Regions from separate parts of the Thalassospira sp. GB04J01 genome, predicted to be linked through region 3. Evidence: predicted binding sites of a transcription regulator. Region 3 holds the regulator's gene; each other region holds the start of a gene.
What was found. Region 3 encodes PhoB, which activates phosphate uptake and scavenging genes when phosphate is short. Its sites were predicted from a motif close to TNTCATAAAACTGTCA; they were not measured.

Region 1: the regulator PhoB is predicted to act here: its motif matches at 3,192-3,207, upstream of AMM48_RS05625 (bifunctional 2',3'-cyclic-nucleotide 2'-phosphodiesterase/3'-nucleotidase).
Region 2: the regulator PhoB is predicted to act here: its motif matches at 3,497-3,512, upstream of phnF (phosphonate metabolism transcriptional regulator PhnF).

The regions. Positions count from the first base shown of each region.
Region 1 is NZ_CCDX020000008.1:95,583-101,656, forward strand. Features, by position in the region: gene AMM48_RS05615 (NnrU family protein) at 1-397, opposite strand, end outside; gene AMM48_RS05620 (GcrA family cell cycle regulator) at 599-1,039, shown strand; gene AMM48_RS05625 (bifunctional 2',3'-cyclic-nucleotide 2'-phosphodiesterase/3'-nucleotidase) at 1,172-3,127, opposite strand; gene AMM48_RS05630 (MFS transporter) at 3,295-4,566, opposite strand; gene AMM48_RS05635 (helix-turn-helix transcriptional regulator) at 4,722-5,522, shown strand; gene AMM48_RS05640 (hypothetical protein) at 5,703-6,074, opposite strand, start outside.
Region 2 is NZ_CCDX020000012.1:522,646-528,719, forward strand. Features, by position in the region: gene AMM48_RS13685 (trimeric intracellular cation channel family protein) at 1-450, shown strand, start outside; gene AMM48_RS13690 (methyltransferase domain-containing protein) at 554-2,761, shown strand; gene phnF (phosphonate metabolism transcriptional regulator PhnF) at 2,773-3,486, opposite strand; gene phnG (phosphonate C-P lyase system protein PhnG) at 3,619-4,107, shown strand; gene phnH (phosphonate C-P lyase system protein PhnH) at 4,104-4,712, shown strand; gene AMM48_RS13710 (carbon-phosphorus lyase complex subunit PhnI) at 4,715-5,848, shown strand; gene AMM48_RS13715 (alpha-D-ribose 1-methylphosphonate 5-phosphate C-P-lyase PhnJ) at 5,854-6,074, shown strand, end outside.
Region 3 is NZ_CCDX020000008.1:265,955-272,028, reverse strand. Features, by position in the region: gene pstA (phosphate ABC transporter permease PstA) at 1-41, shown strand, start outside; gene pstB (phosphate ABC transporter ATP-binding protein PstB) at 43-846, shown strand; gene phoU (phosphate signaling complex protein PhoU) at 870-1,592, shown strand; gene phoB (phosphate regulon transcriptional regulator PhoB) at 1,610-2,308, shown strand; gene AMM48_RS06410 (cation:proton antiporter) at 2,377-4,158, opposite strand; gene AMM48_RS06405 (calcium/sodium antiporter) at 4,468-5,430, shown strand; gene AMM48_RS06400 (SDR family oxidoreductase) at 5,525-6,074, shown strand, end outside.

The DNA.
Region 1 (6,074 bases), 170 kb from region 3:
CCCCATTGGGCAGCACATGTCCAAGTCCCCACAAGAATGCCCCAAGCAACAACGGATGCCGACAAAATGCATTAATCCCGGGGCGGTTTGGATCAAAACCATTTTTTCGCCCGATCGACAATGGACAGGGTTGAAGAATGGTCGCAGCCCACAAAATACATGCAGGTAACATCAGGCACAGCGCGACATAGACCTGCCATGGGGCAAACGGCCAAAGGGGTATGAAATCAGCAACAAGCACCTCGTGAATGACCCAAACCAGCAACACCAGCGAAAGCACTGAGAAGCAAACAACGTAAGCCCTTTGCCCCATCCATCCGACGATCTGATTTCGCATCAGACCGGGGATGATGTGGCCTGCCAAGAACACCACAACAGATATGAAAAACCAGATCAAATGACGATCTCCCCTTTACATTACGGCACCAACATGCAAATTGCGCTGTTCGCGCATCTTGGTCGTGGTGCGAATCTCCATGACACTTGCGTTACGCGATATTAGTAGATACGTCTGTATCCCTGTTTGACATCGGACAATAAGCATCTGTCATCGGTAACATACCGTCGGGCAGACAACGGAACACGGAATATACTCGAAATGAGCTGGACGCCGGAAAAGATTGAATTGCTGACTTCGCTCTGGAATCAGGGCTGGACCACGGCACGCATCGGTGAAGAACTGGGCGTTGGCAAGAATGCTGTGGTTGGCAAGGCACACCGCCTGGGACTGCCCAAGCGCCCCTCCCCGATCCAGCGCCGCGCGGAAGAAGCCGAACAGAAAAAGGCTCCTGCGCCGAAACAGCAGAGCAAAGGCATCTCTATCTATGATCTCGGGCCGGGCATGTGCCGCTGGCCGTTTGGTGATCCGGATACGGATGATTTTTATTTCTGCGGTAAGAAAAACATTCCGACCAAACCTTATTGCGACGAACATTGCGCGCAGGCCTATTTGAACGGCAAAAACCCACGTGAAGACAATCCGCCTTCGCAGCAGGGCGGTCCGAACAGAGGCCCACAGCGCCCCGGCGCAAAGAAATAAGTTGATCGGCTTAGATCGACCTCCAGAATTCAAAAAGCCGCCCAGCACATCCGGGCGGCTTTTTTTAGTTTCATATTCTGAACCGGAACACACCAAGCATAGCGCAAGGTAGCTCCGGCCAGACATCAATCATTATTTGGTTTGCAGGACATATTTGGCAAAACCATCCTTATCCTCACCGATAAAACTGATGTCGTCAGGGGCATTGACCGCCGATGATGCCTTTGGACTGGTGACGAACGTCACCTCGGACGCATCCCCAATCGGGGCAAAGCTCCAGTTACCATCCGCTTTCGGATCAATCGTCTTTTCCGACAGAATATAGTTGCCCAGAACGGTGCGGTTTTCATCGGGTGCCTCGACAATGACGGTCGATCCATCCAGCCCCGGGAAATTGCCACCACCACCGGCGCGATAGTTGTTGGTCGCGACAACAAACTGCTGATCGGCGTTCACCGGCTTACCCTCAAATGCCAGATTGACGATGCGGTGACTGTCGGCATTCACCACCTCACCCGCCTTGTTATAGCGGGCTGGTTTGGTGACATTGATCTGATAGGTCACCCCGTCAATCACGTCATAATTGTACGTTGGGAAATCCGGGTTAATAAGCGGCTGTTCTTCGCTACTATTCGGATCAATCTGATTGAACTGGCCGGCCGACATTTCCAGCCATTCGCGAACTTGATCGCCATTCAGCAGTACCGCACGGACTGTGTTGGGATAGATATAAAGGTCCGCAACGTTCTTAAGCGCGATTTTGCCTTCTGCAATATCGGTAAAGTAATCCGGGCCGCCACGACCACCGGCCTTGAACGGAGCCCCGGCTGACAGGATTGGAATGCCGTCATATTCCGAACCGTTCAGCAGTTTTTCCAGATACCATTTCTGGGCATTGGTCACGATCTGGATCGACGGATCATCGGCCACCAAGGCAAAGAAACTGTTGATCGGGGCAGCGGTCGTCCCGACACCTTCGCGCATATAGGCAATGGTGGCTTCGTGTTCTTCTTTTACTGCTGCGACCACATCAGGGTCGGCTTCGACAAGCGGGGTAACGTCACGACCTTCGCGCTGATAAATCGGGCGGGCTTCCGACAGGCTGTCGACCACGCTCCATGTCCCGTCATCTGACACATTCAGTTGCAGGTCAATCACGCCAAGGTGACTGCCCCAAAAGCCCGGCATGACGGCTGCAACACCATTAATCGTGCCCTTGGCAAGATCGACACCTTTGACATCGGCAAAGTCTTCTGAGGGGAACACCGTGTGGGCGTGGCCAAACAGGATGGCATCAATGCCTTCAACTTCGGACAGGTAATAGGTGGCGTTTTCTTCCATGCCATGGCGTTCCATGGTCGAAAAGCCGGAATGGGGCACCGCAATAACGATGTCCGCCCCCTTGGCACGCATTTCCGGCACGTATTTCTTCGCCATATCGACGATGTCTTTGGAAATCACCTTACCGGCGAGGTTGGTCTTGTCCCATTGCATGACTTGCGGCGGAACAAACCCGATCACGCCAACTTTTGCCTTATGGGTTTTACCGTTGTCATCAACGAATTCGCGGTCCAGCAAGACATAAGGCTCGAAATACGGTTTGTCGTTTTCTGCGTTATCATCGCCGTCATCGACAAATATATTGGCACTGACATAGGGGAAATCGGCACCGGCGAGTGACGTGGCAAGGAAGTCGAGACCATAGTTAAACTCATGATTGCCAATGTTGGCGGCGTCATACCCCAGAAGGTTCATTGCCTTATAAACCGGGTGTATTTCACCTTTTTTCAGGCCGCGTTCCTTGGCCATATAATCGCCCAGCGGGTTACCCTGAATAAGGTCGCCATTATCAACAAGGACCATGTTTTCGGCTTCGCCGCGTGCGGTTTTGAGCAATGTCGCAACCTTGGCCAGCCCGACTGTGTCAGACGCCCCATCACGGTAATAATCATAATTGACCAGATGCGTATGAATGTCGGTGGTTTCCAGAATGCGAAGCGAGACCGAACTGTCCGCCAAAGCCGTCCCGCTGGCGAGTGCCAGCGACAGCCCGACGAGTACCGCCCCTGTGTTACGAATGTGCGCCATGTGTCTTTTCCCTGTTCACGTACTTAATCACGAAACATTATTCCCGTTCAGATGGTCAAGATTTTGAAGATTTTGCGAAAAAGATGCGGCAAACACAAATAGAAACGCCTGCGTCATTGCGCAGGCGTTTCTAAAGTCACGTCAATCGACAGTTTAAAAGCTTCTAATCAGGCCGGATGCAGTTGCGCCGATTTATACCCCCGCACCACTTCATTTCCCGGTTCCGGGTCATTCGGCACGTTAAGGGCAAGGACCAGTGACACAGCCGCCATCGCAGCCCCCGCAAGGAAGACCGCACTTGGTGACAACAGCCAAATCAGGCCAAAGGCCGCGGGAATAAACACCGCAGCAATATGGTTGATCGTAAAGCTGACACCTGCAGTCGATGAGATATCAGCCGGATCGGCGATCTTCTGGAAATAGGTTTTGATCGCAATCGCCATCGCAAAGAACAGATGGTCAATCACATAAAGCCCACCGGCGATCTTGTCGTTCTCGACAAAGGCATAGGACATAAAGACGATGAACAAACCGGCATATTCAAATGTCAGTGCCCGTCTCTCGCCCCATTTGGCGATCAGTTTGCCGATTTTGGGTGCCAGCACCATGTTGATCGCATGGTTGAGAAGGAACAACAGCGTGATGGTCGCGGCGTCATAGCCGAATTTCTCAACCATCAGGAAACCGGCAAAGACGGTAAATATCTGACGCCGCGCGCCGCTCATGAAGGTCAGGGCGTAATACAGCCAATAGCGTTTGCGCAGGATCAGTTTTTTGGTTTGCGGATGGGCATCAGAGAATTTGGGGAAAGCGCCCCAGACAAACAGGGCGGCAAGAACGGTCAACGCCCCCCCCAGCAGATAGACATAGCGATACTCGACATTGAACACTTCAAGCATCACCCAGACGATGCCAAACATCACCAGCGACGACACGGACTTTGCTGAAAGCTGCCGGCCCATCACCATTGCCGTGCGTTCCTTTTTCACCCACTGCAGGGACAAGGCCTGCTGCATGGTTTCAAAATAATGGAAGCCAATCGACATCAGGACCGTGGTGCAATACAGCCCGATCACGGTCGGGAAATAACCAGAAATCGCCACCCCGATCCCCAACACCAACAATGAGAGCAAGGCAAAGGTTTGTTCGCGTAAAATCAGTAAAACAAATATCGCGCTAAAGGCCATAAAGCCGGGAATTTCACGCAAAGACTGCAAAATTCCGATTTCACGTCCGGTAAAATCGGCCATCTCGACCGAAAAATTATTTAAAAGCGCCATCCAGGTTGAAAAGGACAACGGCATGGCCGCAGCCATAACAATCAAAAGAACTTCGGGGTTGCGCCAGCCCTTATAGACCGGGCCACCGACATCACCATTTGCCACTTCACCGAGCGGGGCGGCGTGATTACTGGCTTCTGGTATGATTTGTTTGGACATTTTGTCTCCCAGACAGGGCCGCGTTGGTGGCGGGTCCTTTGTCACAACAATGGTTGATTTGGAATGAGACCAAGTTAAACCTGTCGAGATCGTCTGTCTTACGATAATCTGCCAATATATACCGCAAATCAGACAGTTTTATTTGGACGAATGTCATGCCCCACATCATGAACACGTTTGAAGGCCGCCCCATTCATCACAACAACCGTCCCCGGCCAAAAGAATTGCCGCGTGCGGTCTATGTCCGGGTCAGTGACATGCCTGCGGGCTATCACGTTGCCGCCCATAGCCATGACTGGAACCAGCTACTGTACGCCATTGAAGGAACCATGACCGTCCTGACAGAGGCCGGCATGTGGATTGTCCCACCACAGCGAGCTGTCTGGGTGCCTCCCCATACCGATCATGCAGTAACTTGCAGCGGATTAACCCGTGCACGCCACCTTTATATCGGACGTGATGTTTCGGTGAACCTACCCAACCGATGCATGGTTCTTGACGTCAGCCCGCTGTTGCGTGAACTGATCCGTGCGGCGACCGAAATCCCGATTGAGTATGACGAAGACGGCGAAGAAGGGCGTCTTATCCGTGTTTTGCTCGATCAACTAAAGGCCCCGGATCAGGACAATTTGTATTTGCCTGCCCCAAAAGACCCCCGACTTTCAAGGATTTGCGAACATCTGCAAGGGGATCCTGCAGACAACCGTACACTTGATGACTGGGCAAAGGTTTGTGGCGCGTCAAGCCGCACACTTGCCCGCCTGTTTCAACGTGAAACCGGCATGCCGTTTCGTGAGTGGCGGCAAAAGTTAAGGCTGCTGTATGCGTTGGAACGGCTGGCCAATGAACGGCCGGTCACAGAAGTTGCCCTTGATTTGGGATATGAAAACACGTCGGCCTTCATTGCCATGTTCCGCAAGGCAACGGGCAAAACACCCGGTGGCTATTTCCGATAAGCCGTTTGATGCCAGCCCAAGAGACAAGAAGACCCGATGCCGGGTGCAGCACAGATCACAAAAACGACCGCCGATCAGACAAAGTCACCTTCGTCTTTTCGGCGGCGCAATGATTTATCAAAGATCAACTATTTGGTCCGGACACTTTGGGTTTTGTAAAATGCCCCATCCGGATAGCCGTTAATTCGGTTTGTAATAATGCGGGCCGGGTGGGATCACATTATCCGTGCTGTCGTCTTTGTGTTCATACACACCGTTCAACCTCGGTTTCCCGGCAGGCTTTCGACGGCTTTCAGCACACATATTATGCATTTCGATCATGGCATCCGATGACCAGCCGCTGTTGTTTGTCAGCGGTCGCTTGGGCGGAAGCTTTTCCGATGTTCGATGCTGAATGGTTTTGGGATCTCGGTGCTTGGCTTCAAGCCCAGAATTTACTGAAATCAATCGTTCAAGGGCGGGCATGATATCGACAATGGACTTTAGGACCGCAACACTGTCGCCAATAGCACGGATCATTGCTGTGGCGTTTTCAGCGTTGGAATTGTCGAA
Region 2 (6,074 bases), on a different contig from region 3:
ATCAAGGATCCGGCCTGGATCATTACCTGTATTGCCGCGGCGATCTTTACCTATTTTACGGCCCATCTTGTCGAGCGGCGCTATGTCGCGCTGATCTGGCTTGATGCACTGGGGCTTGCACTTTTTGGCGTCACCGGGGCGGCCATTGGATTGAACCTTGGTGTTTCGCCACTTGTTGCCATCATCCTTGGCATGATCACCGCAACGTTTGGCGGCATGGTCCGCGACGTGGTTTGTAATGAAATCCCGCTTATCCTGCGCCCAGAAATTTACATCAGCTGTGCTTTTATGGGCGCCAGTATTTATGTGGTTGGCACGGATATTCTTGAACTTCCCCGTGGCCCGATTGCTTTCATCGCATTCTTTGCCGCCTTTATCCTGCGCGCTGCCGCAATCAAGTTCAAGCTGGGGTTCCCGGTCTATAAAGCACGTCCGGGGCGGGAGTATTGATCAGCGTCATTTTGGTTTTTACGAAATATGCGCTTTGTAAACCCAAACGAAAGACGTTGGAAAATAAGCTTGTCTTCGGCAGACATTCAAAATAGGCAAAAAAATGTCCAATCCGGTTCAGGGTATATTGCAAACAGCAGACGATTTTTTTGCGAAAGGCGAATTTCGTGAGGCTTCACGGAAGTATCTTGAGGTGTTACGCATACAGTCTGATCACCCAGTTGCCCTGCATCACCTTGGACTATGTTGCTACCGGACGGGTTCGCACGAACAGGCAAGAAATCTGATATTCCAATCCGTTTCTATTCAGCAAAACAATGCAGTAGCCCACGACCATCTCGGCGTTGTTTTGGTTGCCTTAAACGATTTTATACACGCAGAGGCCAGCTTCAAAAGCGCTATCGCTATTCAACCAAGCTATGTTGATGCCTATCATAATCTGGGTGCGCTTTTGATAAAGCAGAAACACTATTCGCGCGCGCTTGCGATACTCGAAAGCAGCCCAAGCACGCCCAAAGGTGCGTTAAGTAGACACAAACTTCTCGGCCAAACGCACTTGCTTCTTGGTAATACGGATCAGGCGTTAACCCACCTAGAACAGGCACTGATGCAGAGATCATCAGATCCTGACGTATTGTCTGACATCGCAACCGCGCTCGAAAAACAAAGTCGACACTCCGAGGCCTTAAAGTTTCACAGCCTCGCCATTGGCCGCCGACCCGGCGAAAATCGTCACTGGCAACTATTTTGTGACTGTCTGAAAATATTGACCGCGTCGACACCATCCTCTGCGGGCGTCGAAATTAGGTTACAACATCTGATTCGCTCCGAAACTCTGCCGATGCAGGACCTTGTGCAAACCGTGATTGTCGCAGCCGAGCACGATACGCAAATCGCCGAAGTACTCAGCCGCTGGGCCAAGCCCGATGCGGTTGGTATTTCAGATCCTTGGTCAGACATGATTACGTTGGCAAAATGCACATCCCTGATGATGCTGATGTCTGCAACCCCGATCGACAACATTGCTCTTGAGAGAATTCTGACACGCTGCCGCAGGGAAATGCTGACATCGGATACGTCACGTGATGATGAAATATTACCCCTTGCGATCAGCCTTGCCCTGCAGTGCTTTAATAACGAGTATGCTTATGTCGTTTCCGAAGCAGAAAAGCAGGCCATAAGCCAACTTGAAAATAAACTGGCAAAAATTATCGCGGATGGCGCCACCCCGAACCCGGTGGAATTGACGATACTAGCTGCCTACGCACCACTATCTCATTATGCGTGGGCAAACATACTGACAGCACAAAATTGGCCCAGTTCGCTCCTGCCGGTTATAGAAAGGCAGATAAAAGAGCCGCTGGAAGAAAACGAGATTCGACCGACTATCGGCCAACTGACAAAAATCTCAGATGGCGTGTCTTCTTCTGTACGCGACATGTATGAGCAGAACCCATACCCAAGGTGGATAAACGCAGCAGTTCGCAGATACGATCTGTCAATCGCCGACGTCCTGACATCCCCCCCTATTTTACTTGAACTTGGCGATTATGTTGCGCCAGACGCGCCAGAAATACTGGTTGCCGGCTGTGGGACCGGGCAACATTCTATCCAACCTGCCACACGCTACAAAGCATCGAAGGTAACCGCAGTTGACCTTAGTCTTGCCAGCCTAGCTTATGCGAAACGGCAATCTGCAAAACTCAACATAGACAACATTTCCTTTTTCCAAGCAGATATTCTACAACTTGATGAAATAGAGAAGCAGTTTGATGTTGTTGAATGTGTCGGCGTTTTACACCATCTCGAAAACCCGCTTTTGGGATGGGAAACTCTTGTACGACGCGTCAAACCCGGCGGCCTCATGAAGATTGGTCTGTATAGCGAGGCAGCCCGACAGGACGTTCTGGCAGGGCGCAAAATTGTTGCCGAACAAAATTTCGAACCAACCGCGGACGGCATTCGTACGTGCCGACAATATATTATCAACGCAGCCGCAAAAGGTGATCCGGTCTTAGCCCAACTATGCCGCAGATCAGACTTTCATAGTTTGAGTGCTTGTCGCGACCTGATCTTTCATATTCAGGAACACCGCTTCACCTTGCCGGAAATCAAAGAATATTTGAAAACCCTTAATCTGGAATTTCTCGATTTCGAAATGAATTTCGCGGGTCAACTCAGTAATTTCCGGAAAGAACTAAACGGATTTTCTGCTGAAAAACGTCTTGATAAATGGCACGCGTATGAACTTGATAACCCCGATACATTCAGAGCAATGTATCAGTTCTGGTGTCGAAAACCTGCCCAGTAAACGTATCTGCACTATTCGACAATTAGCTGCACCCGGTCACTGGAAAAGGCGGTAACGCCGAACTCAATCGGAACACCTGCCGAATCGACATCAATGCTTTCGGTCGAGATTACCGGGCGGTTTTTGGCCTGCTTTAGCAGGCTTGCGACACGTGACGAGGGCAGTGCTGCTGAAATGCGGGTGGTTTTGCGGGTATAATCGTCAATACCGAACCGTTTGAACGCTTCGGTCAGCGATTTTGTTTCGATGAAAATCTCGACAATGCCTTCAAATCGTGCGGCTGGCAGGTAACTTGTCGCCACCGCCAGCGGCACACCGTCGGCTTCGGACACTGAAAACAGTTCAATCACCCGTGTGCCCAGCTTTACGTCCAGACATTGCGCAACCGTTGCAGTTGCCTTGAGCACCTCGGACGATACCAAGCGTTTGTCCGGCAATCGATGACGCCCGGATACAATCTGGGAAAACCGGGTTTTAGCGCCCAGCGGGTAATCAAGGATCTGTTCCTGAACAAAGGCCCCGCGTCCCTGTTCCACCCGGACGACATTGGTATCGACGAGGGCCGCGATCGCACGGCGTACGGTATGGCGATTCACACCGAAACGGCGCACCAGTTCCATTTCGGTCGGCATTTTATCCCCTGGGGAAAACACCCCGTCCGCAATATCTGTCAGAAGCTGTTTTTCGATTTGCTTCCAGATAGATAGCCCCGGCTCCCAATCCATAACTTTTCCCGTTCACAAAACTTTCACCGCAAGACCTTTGCCAAGGTCGATAGATCGGCTTATAACGTAAATATGTATAGACGTCTAGACAAATTTTGAATTTGTCGACATCCATGAAAAAGGATCAGACATATGATGGCCCAGGCCGCCCCGACCGCAGCACCAGACACCGCGAAGACGGACGACAGCGCGATAGCTGCGCGTCAACGCTGGATGGCAGTTCTTGCCCGCACTGACCGTAAGACCCTTGAAACCGAATGGTCCGACAAATACGGCGCGACCACGTGGAGCCATCTGCGCGAGCCACAAGTCGGCATGGTGATGGTGCGCGGTCGCGCAGGCGGTGGAGGACAGCGGTTCAACCTTGGCGAAATGACGGTTACACGCTGCGCTGTAACCCTTTCAGACGGAACTGTTGGTCACTCATACGTCAAGGGACGTGATCGGGTTCAGGCACAATATGCCGCCCTGTTTGACGCCGTTATGTTGCGCGATCAGACCGCCAGCGCCTTTATCGACATCCTTGCCGAACAACAAGCCGCTGCCAAACGTGACCATGCCCATAAGGTTGCCGCAACCAAAGTCGATTTCTTTACCCTTGTCCGCGGAGAAGACGAATGACCCTGCAATCCCAGACAAGTAACTTGCTGCCCGGTTTTGATCATGCCGCATTTGATTCGAACGCTGTTTTCCGTGTGTTACTTGACGCCATGTCGCGCCCCGGCCGCATTTACAACCTGCCGATTAACATCACTGCACCAGATGGCCTAAACACATCCTCCACCGCGGCACTTCTTGCAATGGCGGATATGGACACCACGGTTTGGTTGTCGCCCGCTTGTGCGACCAACGCGGCCACCACGCATTTGAAATTCCATTGCGGCAGCCCGATCACAACAGACGCCTCGCAGGCCGATTTTGCCGTTGCGCGCTGTGACGAAGATCTGTCCTTTATCACCCAGCTTCCAGTTGGCACTGCCGAATACCCTGATCAGTCGGCAACATTGATCCTGCTGGTCGATGACATCACCGACAACTCGGAAATGCATCTTCGGGGTCCAGGGATCAAAGATACCCATAGTTTGGATATCAAAGGTCTTCCGGCGGCGTTTCATGCGTGGCGGGCCGAGAACCATCATCTTTTCCCATGCGGTGTCGATGTCATTTTCGCGACCGACACCAAAATCGCCGCCCTTTCACGCACCACCCGGATTGAGGTCAAGTAACCATGTATGTTGCTGTAAAAGGTGGCGAACGCGCCATCAACAATGCCCACCGGCTTCTGGCAGAACAGCGCCGTGGCAACAAAGACGTCAGAGAAATCGAAACCGACCAGATCGAACAGCAATTGTCGCTGTCGGTCACCCGGGTTATGGCCGAAGGATCGCTTTACGACCGCGATCTGGCCGCCCTTGCGATCAAGCAGGCGCGCGGTGATTTGATCGAAGCCATTTTCCTAATGCGTGCTTATCGCACGACCTTGCCGCGCTTTGCCTTTTCCAAACCGATAAAAACAGCGGAAATGGACGTATCACGCCGTATTTCTGCAACGTTTAAAGACCTTCCGGGAGGGCAAATTCTTGGCCCGACGTTTGACTATACGCACCGACTTTTGGACTTCACCCTGATGGCCAATGGCGAAGACCCCGCCGAAGCGCCAAGTGGTGAAAACCCGGTTGATGACCATATGCCGCGTGTTTTGGATGATATCCTGAACTACGAGGGACTTATTCAAGATGAACCAACACCGGTTGATGAAAATGCCCCGGTTGCTGATTTAACCCGCGAACCGATCAAATTCCCGGCCGGGCGTGACTTGCGTTTACAAAACCTGTCACGCGGGGATGAAGGCTTTGTTCTGGCCCTTGGGTATTCCACACAGCGTGGATATGCCAACAGTCACGCCTTTGTGGGTGAAATTCGCTATGGCACGGTATCGGTCGAAATCGAACCCGAAGAACTCGGCTTTGCCATTGATATCGGCGATATTGAACTGACCGAGTGCGAAACCGTCAACAAGTTCAAGGGATCGAAAACCAAACTGCCACAGTTTACCCGTGGATATGGCCTTGTCTTTGGTCAGAACGAACGCAAATCGATTTCGATGGCATTGGTCGACCGTGCCATGCGCGCCAATGAAATGGGCGAACAAATCATGGGCCCGGCGCAAGACAGCGAGTTCGTTATGGAACACAGCGACAATGTCCAATCCACCGGCTTTGTCGAACATATCAAACTGCCTCATTACGTCGATTTCCAGGGTGAACTGGAACTGGTGCGCCGCATGCGGACCGAGGTCGAAGCCCGACTTGCCAAGGCCGACGCACAAGAAATCAAAACCCAATCCGAAGCCGCGGAGTAATCGCCATGGAACAGACTGTACATAATGCGGCTGATACGGCTTCGGCCTATAATTTTGCCTATCTTGATGAACAAACCAAACGCATGATCCGGCGCGCACTGCTTAAAGCCGTTGCCATTCCGGGGTATCAGGTGCCGTTTGCCGGTCGTGAAATGCCAATGCCCTATGGCTGGGGCACCGGCGGGGTTCAGGTAACAGCCGCTGTCATTGGCCCCAAAGATACCCT
Region 3 (6,074 bases):
TTGCCGTGTATCTGCGCAAGAAATTTGAACGGAAGTGGTAAAATGGCTGTTGTATCTCAAAGCGCAATGACGGCACAGCCGTCCGTCGCAAGCCCAAAAATGACGGCACGTGACCTTAATCTTTCCTATGGCGACAATCAGGCGCTGTTTGATGTCAATCTTGATATCGTCGAACGTCAGGTCACCGCTCTGATCGGCCCGTCGGGCTGTGGTAAATCAACGTTCCTGCGCTGCATGAACCGCATGAACGATACGATTGACGGTGTTACCATCAAAGGCGAAGTCACCCTTGATGGCCGCGACATCTATGACAAACGCATCGACGTTGTTCAGCTGCGCGCGCGCATCGGGATGGTGTTTCAGAAACCAAACCCGTTCCCGAAAACCATCTATGACAATGTGGCCTATGGCCCGCGGATCCATGGGTTGGTCAATTCGCGCGATGAGCTTGATCAAATCGTCATGACCTCGCTCGAACGTGCGGGCTTGCTTAAGGAAGTCAAAGATCGTCTTCAGTCGCCGGCAACCGGACTTTCCGGTGGTCAGCAACAGCGCCTGTGCATTGCACGCGCGGTTGCCGTCAGCCCGGAAGTCATCCTGATGGATGAGCCGTGCTCGGCACTTGATCCGATTGCGACTGCCAAGGTCGAAGAATTGATTGATGAATTGCGTTCGAACTACACGATCGTGATTGTGACCCACTCCATGCAGCAGGCTGCACGTGTGTCGCAACGCACGGCTTTCTTCCATCTTGGAAAGTTGGTTGAAGTTGGGGAAACCGATCAGATTTTCACCAACCCAAAAGACGAACGCACCAAGGGTTACATCACCGGCCGCTTCGGTTAAGCGCCCGCAGGAGAGCGATTTAAATGGCTGACGACAAAACACATATCGTGAGTTCGTTCGACGAGGAACTGACCCGTCTGAACAACATCATCTCGCAGATGGGCGGGCTTGCGGAAAGCCAGCTGATCTCTGCAATCCGCTCCATTGTCAAACGCGATTCGGAACTGGCTGAAAAGGTCATTATTTCCGATCATCGTATTGATATGCTTGAACAGGAAGTTCAGGATTTTGCTGTCCGTCTGCTGGCCCTGCGTCAGCCGATGGCAGACGATCTGCGTCAGGTGGTGACAACCCTGAAGCTGTCAAACGATCTGGAACGAATTGGCGATCTTGCGAAAAACATCGCCAAGCGCGCCCAGGTCCTTAATCAGATCCCGCCGATCCGCCCGGTTCAGGTCATCCCGAACATGGCGCGTCTGGCACAGGAAATCATCAAGGACGTTCTTGACGCCTATATCGAAGGCGATGCGGAAAAGGCACAGCGTGTCTGGGCCCGCGATCAGGAAGTCGATGACATGTACAATTCGCTGTTCCGCGAATTGCTGACCTACATGATGGAAGACCCGCGTAACATTACCGCATCGACGCACATGCTGTTCATTGCCAAAAACATTGAACGGATTGGCGACCATGCGACCAATATCGCCGAGACGATTTACTATCGGATCAAAGGCGAAGACCTGCCGACAGATGGTCGGCCAAAAAACGATGCAGCAAACTTTGCTGTTGTCGAACCGAATGAGTGACACTGGAGCATAGGAAGATGGACCCAACGGTTCTAATCGTCGAGGACGAAGCCGCAATCGTGACCATGTTGCGCTACAACCTCGAACGCGAGGGGATGCAGGTTGTCGAAGCCGGGGACGGTGACGAAGCGTTGAAAATCATGGCCGAAACCCATGTTGATCTGGTTCTTTTGGACTGGATGTTGCCGGTCATGTCGGGGATTGAGGTCTGCCGTCAGATCCGCCGTAAACCTGAAAGCCGCGATGTGCCGGTGATCATGGTGACCGCGCGCGGTGAAGAAGGCGATCGCATTCGCGGCCTTGATACCGGGGCCGATGATTATGTCACCAAGCCGTTTGCCATTGGCGAATTGCTGGCCCGTATTCGTGCGCTGTTGCGCCGGTCCGGTCCGGCGCAACCACAAGGGCAGTTGATCTATTCCGATATCGAAATGGATCTCGCCGCCCACCGTGTCAGCCGCAATGGCAAGGCCATCCATCTGGGTCCGACGGAATTCCGTCTGCTGCGCTATTTCCTTGAGCATCCGGGCCGGGTTTTCTCACGCGAACAACTGCTTAACGCGGTCTGGGGCCCGAACATTTATGTCGAAACCCGCACAGTTGATGTCCATATCCGCCGTCTGCGTAAGGCGCTTAATGACGTCAAAGGGACCCGCGACATCATCCGCACCGTGCGTGCGGCGGGCTATGCACTGGACTCAGAAACCGCTGCGTAGTTCACCCAAACCTGTTTTGGCGACCTGAAGATAGAAACCCCCATCGCGTTTTGCGTGGGGGTTTTGGTTTATTTGCCGTCTTTTTTGGCTTTTGGTGTTTTGGGGCCAGAGCCAGACGCAGGCTTAGCCGAGCCTGCCGCTTCGGCCTTGCGGCGCTGCGTACGCGGGGCCAGCTCATTCATCAGCAACATGTCAGCACGTCGGAACTTGGCGATTTCGGCATCAATTTCTTCTTGCGGCACATCGCAGGCCGCCAACACATGATCTGAAAGCCGCAACCCGGTTTCAAGCACCTCGGGAATGGCCGCATCCGCCCCACTGCGCGACAGCGGCCCGATATGGGTAATGTCCTGTGCGCGGGCAAAGATTTTCAAATGCGGATAGTAATGACGGAGCAGGGCAACGGCTTTTTCGGTCGCATGCGGGTTTCCCAATGCAACGACCGCAATTTTTGCTTCGTCTGTGTGCGCAGCCCGGAATGTTTCCGGTCGTGACCCATCGGCAAAATACACCGGTAATCCTTCGGCCCGCCCGCGTGAAACCTGTAGTGCATCGCTATCAAGAACCACATAGGGAATGTTGCGGGTTTTTAACAATCTCGCCAAAACCCGACCAACACGTCCGCACCCGATGACCAGAACATGCTGCTGGAGCCCCTCGGTTTCGGCTTCAATCGGGCCAAGCTGGTCGTCTTCTTTGGGATGGAGCTTTTCTTCAATGCGTTGCCCGATGGTCATCAATGTCGGGGTCAACGCCATCGAAAGGGCAACCACCGGGATCATCACCGCGACAAGATCTGGCGCAATCGCGCCATTTTGTGCGGCCAGTGCCAGCATGACAAAGGCAAACTCGCCGCCGGCGGCCAAACTCATGCCAACACGCAACGCCGACCCTTTTTCAAAGCGGGCCATCAATGCCAGAACAAACAGAAGGCCCGTTTTCGTGCCAATCAGCGCAATCAGCCAAATGACAATGGTGCCAAACTGGGTAAACACAATATCGGCATTGACCGACATGCCCACCGACATGAAAAACAGCGACAGGAAAACACCGCGAAACGGGGTGATGTCGGCCTCAATCTGATGGCGAAATTCGGTCTCAGCCAGCATCACACCGGCGATAAAGGCGCCAAGTGCCATCGAAAGTCCGGCAACTTCGGTCAGCGTGCTGGCGGCCAGAACAACAAACAATGTGCCAATGGCAAACAGTTCCGGGTTCTTAAGAAGCGCGATATAGCGAAACAGGCGCGGCAACAAATAGCGCCCGACCAGCAATAAAACACAAACCGCCCCAATCCCGGTCAGAATGCTGACCCATGGGCTGGTTTCGGTTCCAGCATCCCCTGCGGCCTGCACCATGATCAGGAACGGACCAACCGCCACATCCTGTATCAGCAAAATGGCAAGGGCGGCCCTCCCAAACTTTGTATGGAGCTGCCTATCGTCGGAAAGCTGTTTTAAAATGATCGCGGTCGATGATAAGGCCAACGCGCCGGCAATCACCACGGCACTGGGCACGCTAAAGCCAAGGACGGCCAACCCGGCAAACAGCACCGCCATCGAGACGCCAATTTGGAACAGGCCAAGCACGGCAAACCGCCCGCCAATCACGCGCAGACGTTCGCGCGACAGCTCAAGCCCGATCATGAACAACAAAAACACAACGCCAAGTTCGGCAACCGTCGCAATGTCCTGACGCTCATTGATCAGTCCGAACCCGAACGGGCCGATGCAAAAACCGCCAATCAGAAATCCGATGATGGAATTTGCCCGCAACCTATGGGCAAGCGGCACGGCGATCACCGCCGCCGTCAGGATCAGGAATAACTCGAACAGAACGCCGTGATGCATGGTTTGATTGGCCCAACACGCGGTTAAATATTTGAAATTACCAAGAATACTAGAATAACGAAAATAACCCCGCCCGTCTCATGGAAATCTGATCGACAGGCGGCAGCCCCCGCACAACAGCAGAATGCGTGACATTGATGGCTTTGATGCATGGGGACGTGATTGTTGTGACAATTGTCATGTCCTGATGACTTGCCATTCATCTTGCGGAATGCCATGTTCCGCGGGCCCAGATGGGCCTGAATTGGATGGGCCTGAATTACCGGTTGGGCCTGAATTAACGATATAATCAATACGAGCAAACACATCTTGGAACAGTTGATCCCTTATATTCAGATTATCGCCGGTCTTGTCCTTTTGACCGCGGGTGGCGAATTCATCGTTCGGGGGGCTGTTGGCCTTGCCCTTTTGATGGGGGTGTCCAAGGTTATTGTCGGCTTGACCATCGTGGCGGCGGGCACGTCCGCGCCGGAATTTGTTGTATCGCTGAACGCATCGCTCAAAGGTACTGCCGATATCGCGATGGGGAATGTGGTTGGATCAAATATCGCCAATATATTGCTGATCCTGGGGGCCGTGGCCTTGCTTAAACCTATTGCAGCAGGCCGTGTAACGGTTGTGCGCGATGGTGGGGCGATGTTGCTGGGCACGCTCTTGTTTATCGGGCTGTGCATGTTTGGCGTGATTGAACGCTGGGCCGGGGCGGTGATGCTGTGTGTGTTGGTCGCGATCTGGTACTTCACCTATAAGCACGACAAAAACATGCCTAGCCACGCCAGTAACCTGCACGAAGAAGAGGTCGATGAAGTCGGCGAGGTGCCCTCAGGCTGGTTCAAGCCGATCATTGCAACCGTGATCGGGATTGTCGCCTTGATGTTTGGCGCGGAATGGCTGGTCGATGGTGGTGTGACGGTCGCCCGTGAGTTTGGTGTCTCCGAGGCGGTAATTGGCCTAACCCTTGTGGCTTTTGGCACATCCTTGCCCGAACTTGCCGCCTCCATGGTTGCCGCATTCCGCGGACATTCCGATGTTGCGCTTGGCAATGTGTTTGGCTCAAACCTGTTGAACCTTCTGGTGATCATTGGCGGCGTTTCGCTGATCACGCCGATACCGGTTCCGGCTCAAATCCTGGCGTCTGACCTTTGGATCATGCTGGCGGTGACGGTTGCGCTTTTGCTGGTGACTTTTGCGTTCCGCAAACTGTCGCGCAGTGCCGGTGTGGTTTTCGTGATCGCCTATTTTGTCTATGTCTTCCAGCTGGTCGCGGCGTAAAAGATGGGTGGGGTGCGGTATTGGCCCCCAAAAACATCTGATGCAAAATAACGATGCCATGAAGTTTGATGTGACATAACGGGGCGATGCCAGAATGACGGATCATGTGCCAAAAACAGTATTGATTACCGGGGCCGCCAAACGCATTGGTCGCGCACTCGCACTTGATCTGGCGAACAACGGCTATGACATTGCGCTGCATTGCCATCATTCGCGCAAAGATGCCGAACATCTGGCCGATGAAATCCGCGCCCTTGGGCGACGCACCTGCGTGATCTCTGCTGATCTTTCCAACGAGGATGATACCCATCGCATCCTGCGCGAAGCCAAGGCCGCCCTTGGTCCGATTGGCATTCTGATCAATAACGCATCGACCTTTGAATATGATGACGTCAAAAGTGCAACGCGCGAAGGATGGGACCTTCATATGGAAGCCAACCTGCGCGCACCCTTTGTCCTAAGTCAGCAATTTGCCAAACGCCTGCCAGACGATTGTCAGGGCCTGATCATCAATATGATTGATCAACGGGTGTGGAATCTTAATCCGCATTTCATGACCTATACCCTGTCTAAAGCAGGTCTTTGGACCTTGACCCAGACCATGGCACTGGCCTTGGCACCAAAAATACGTGTCAATGCCATCG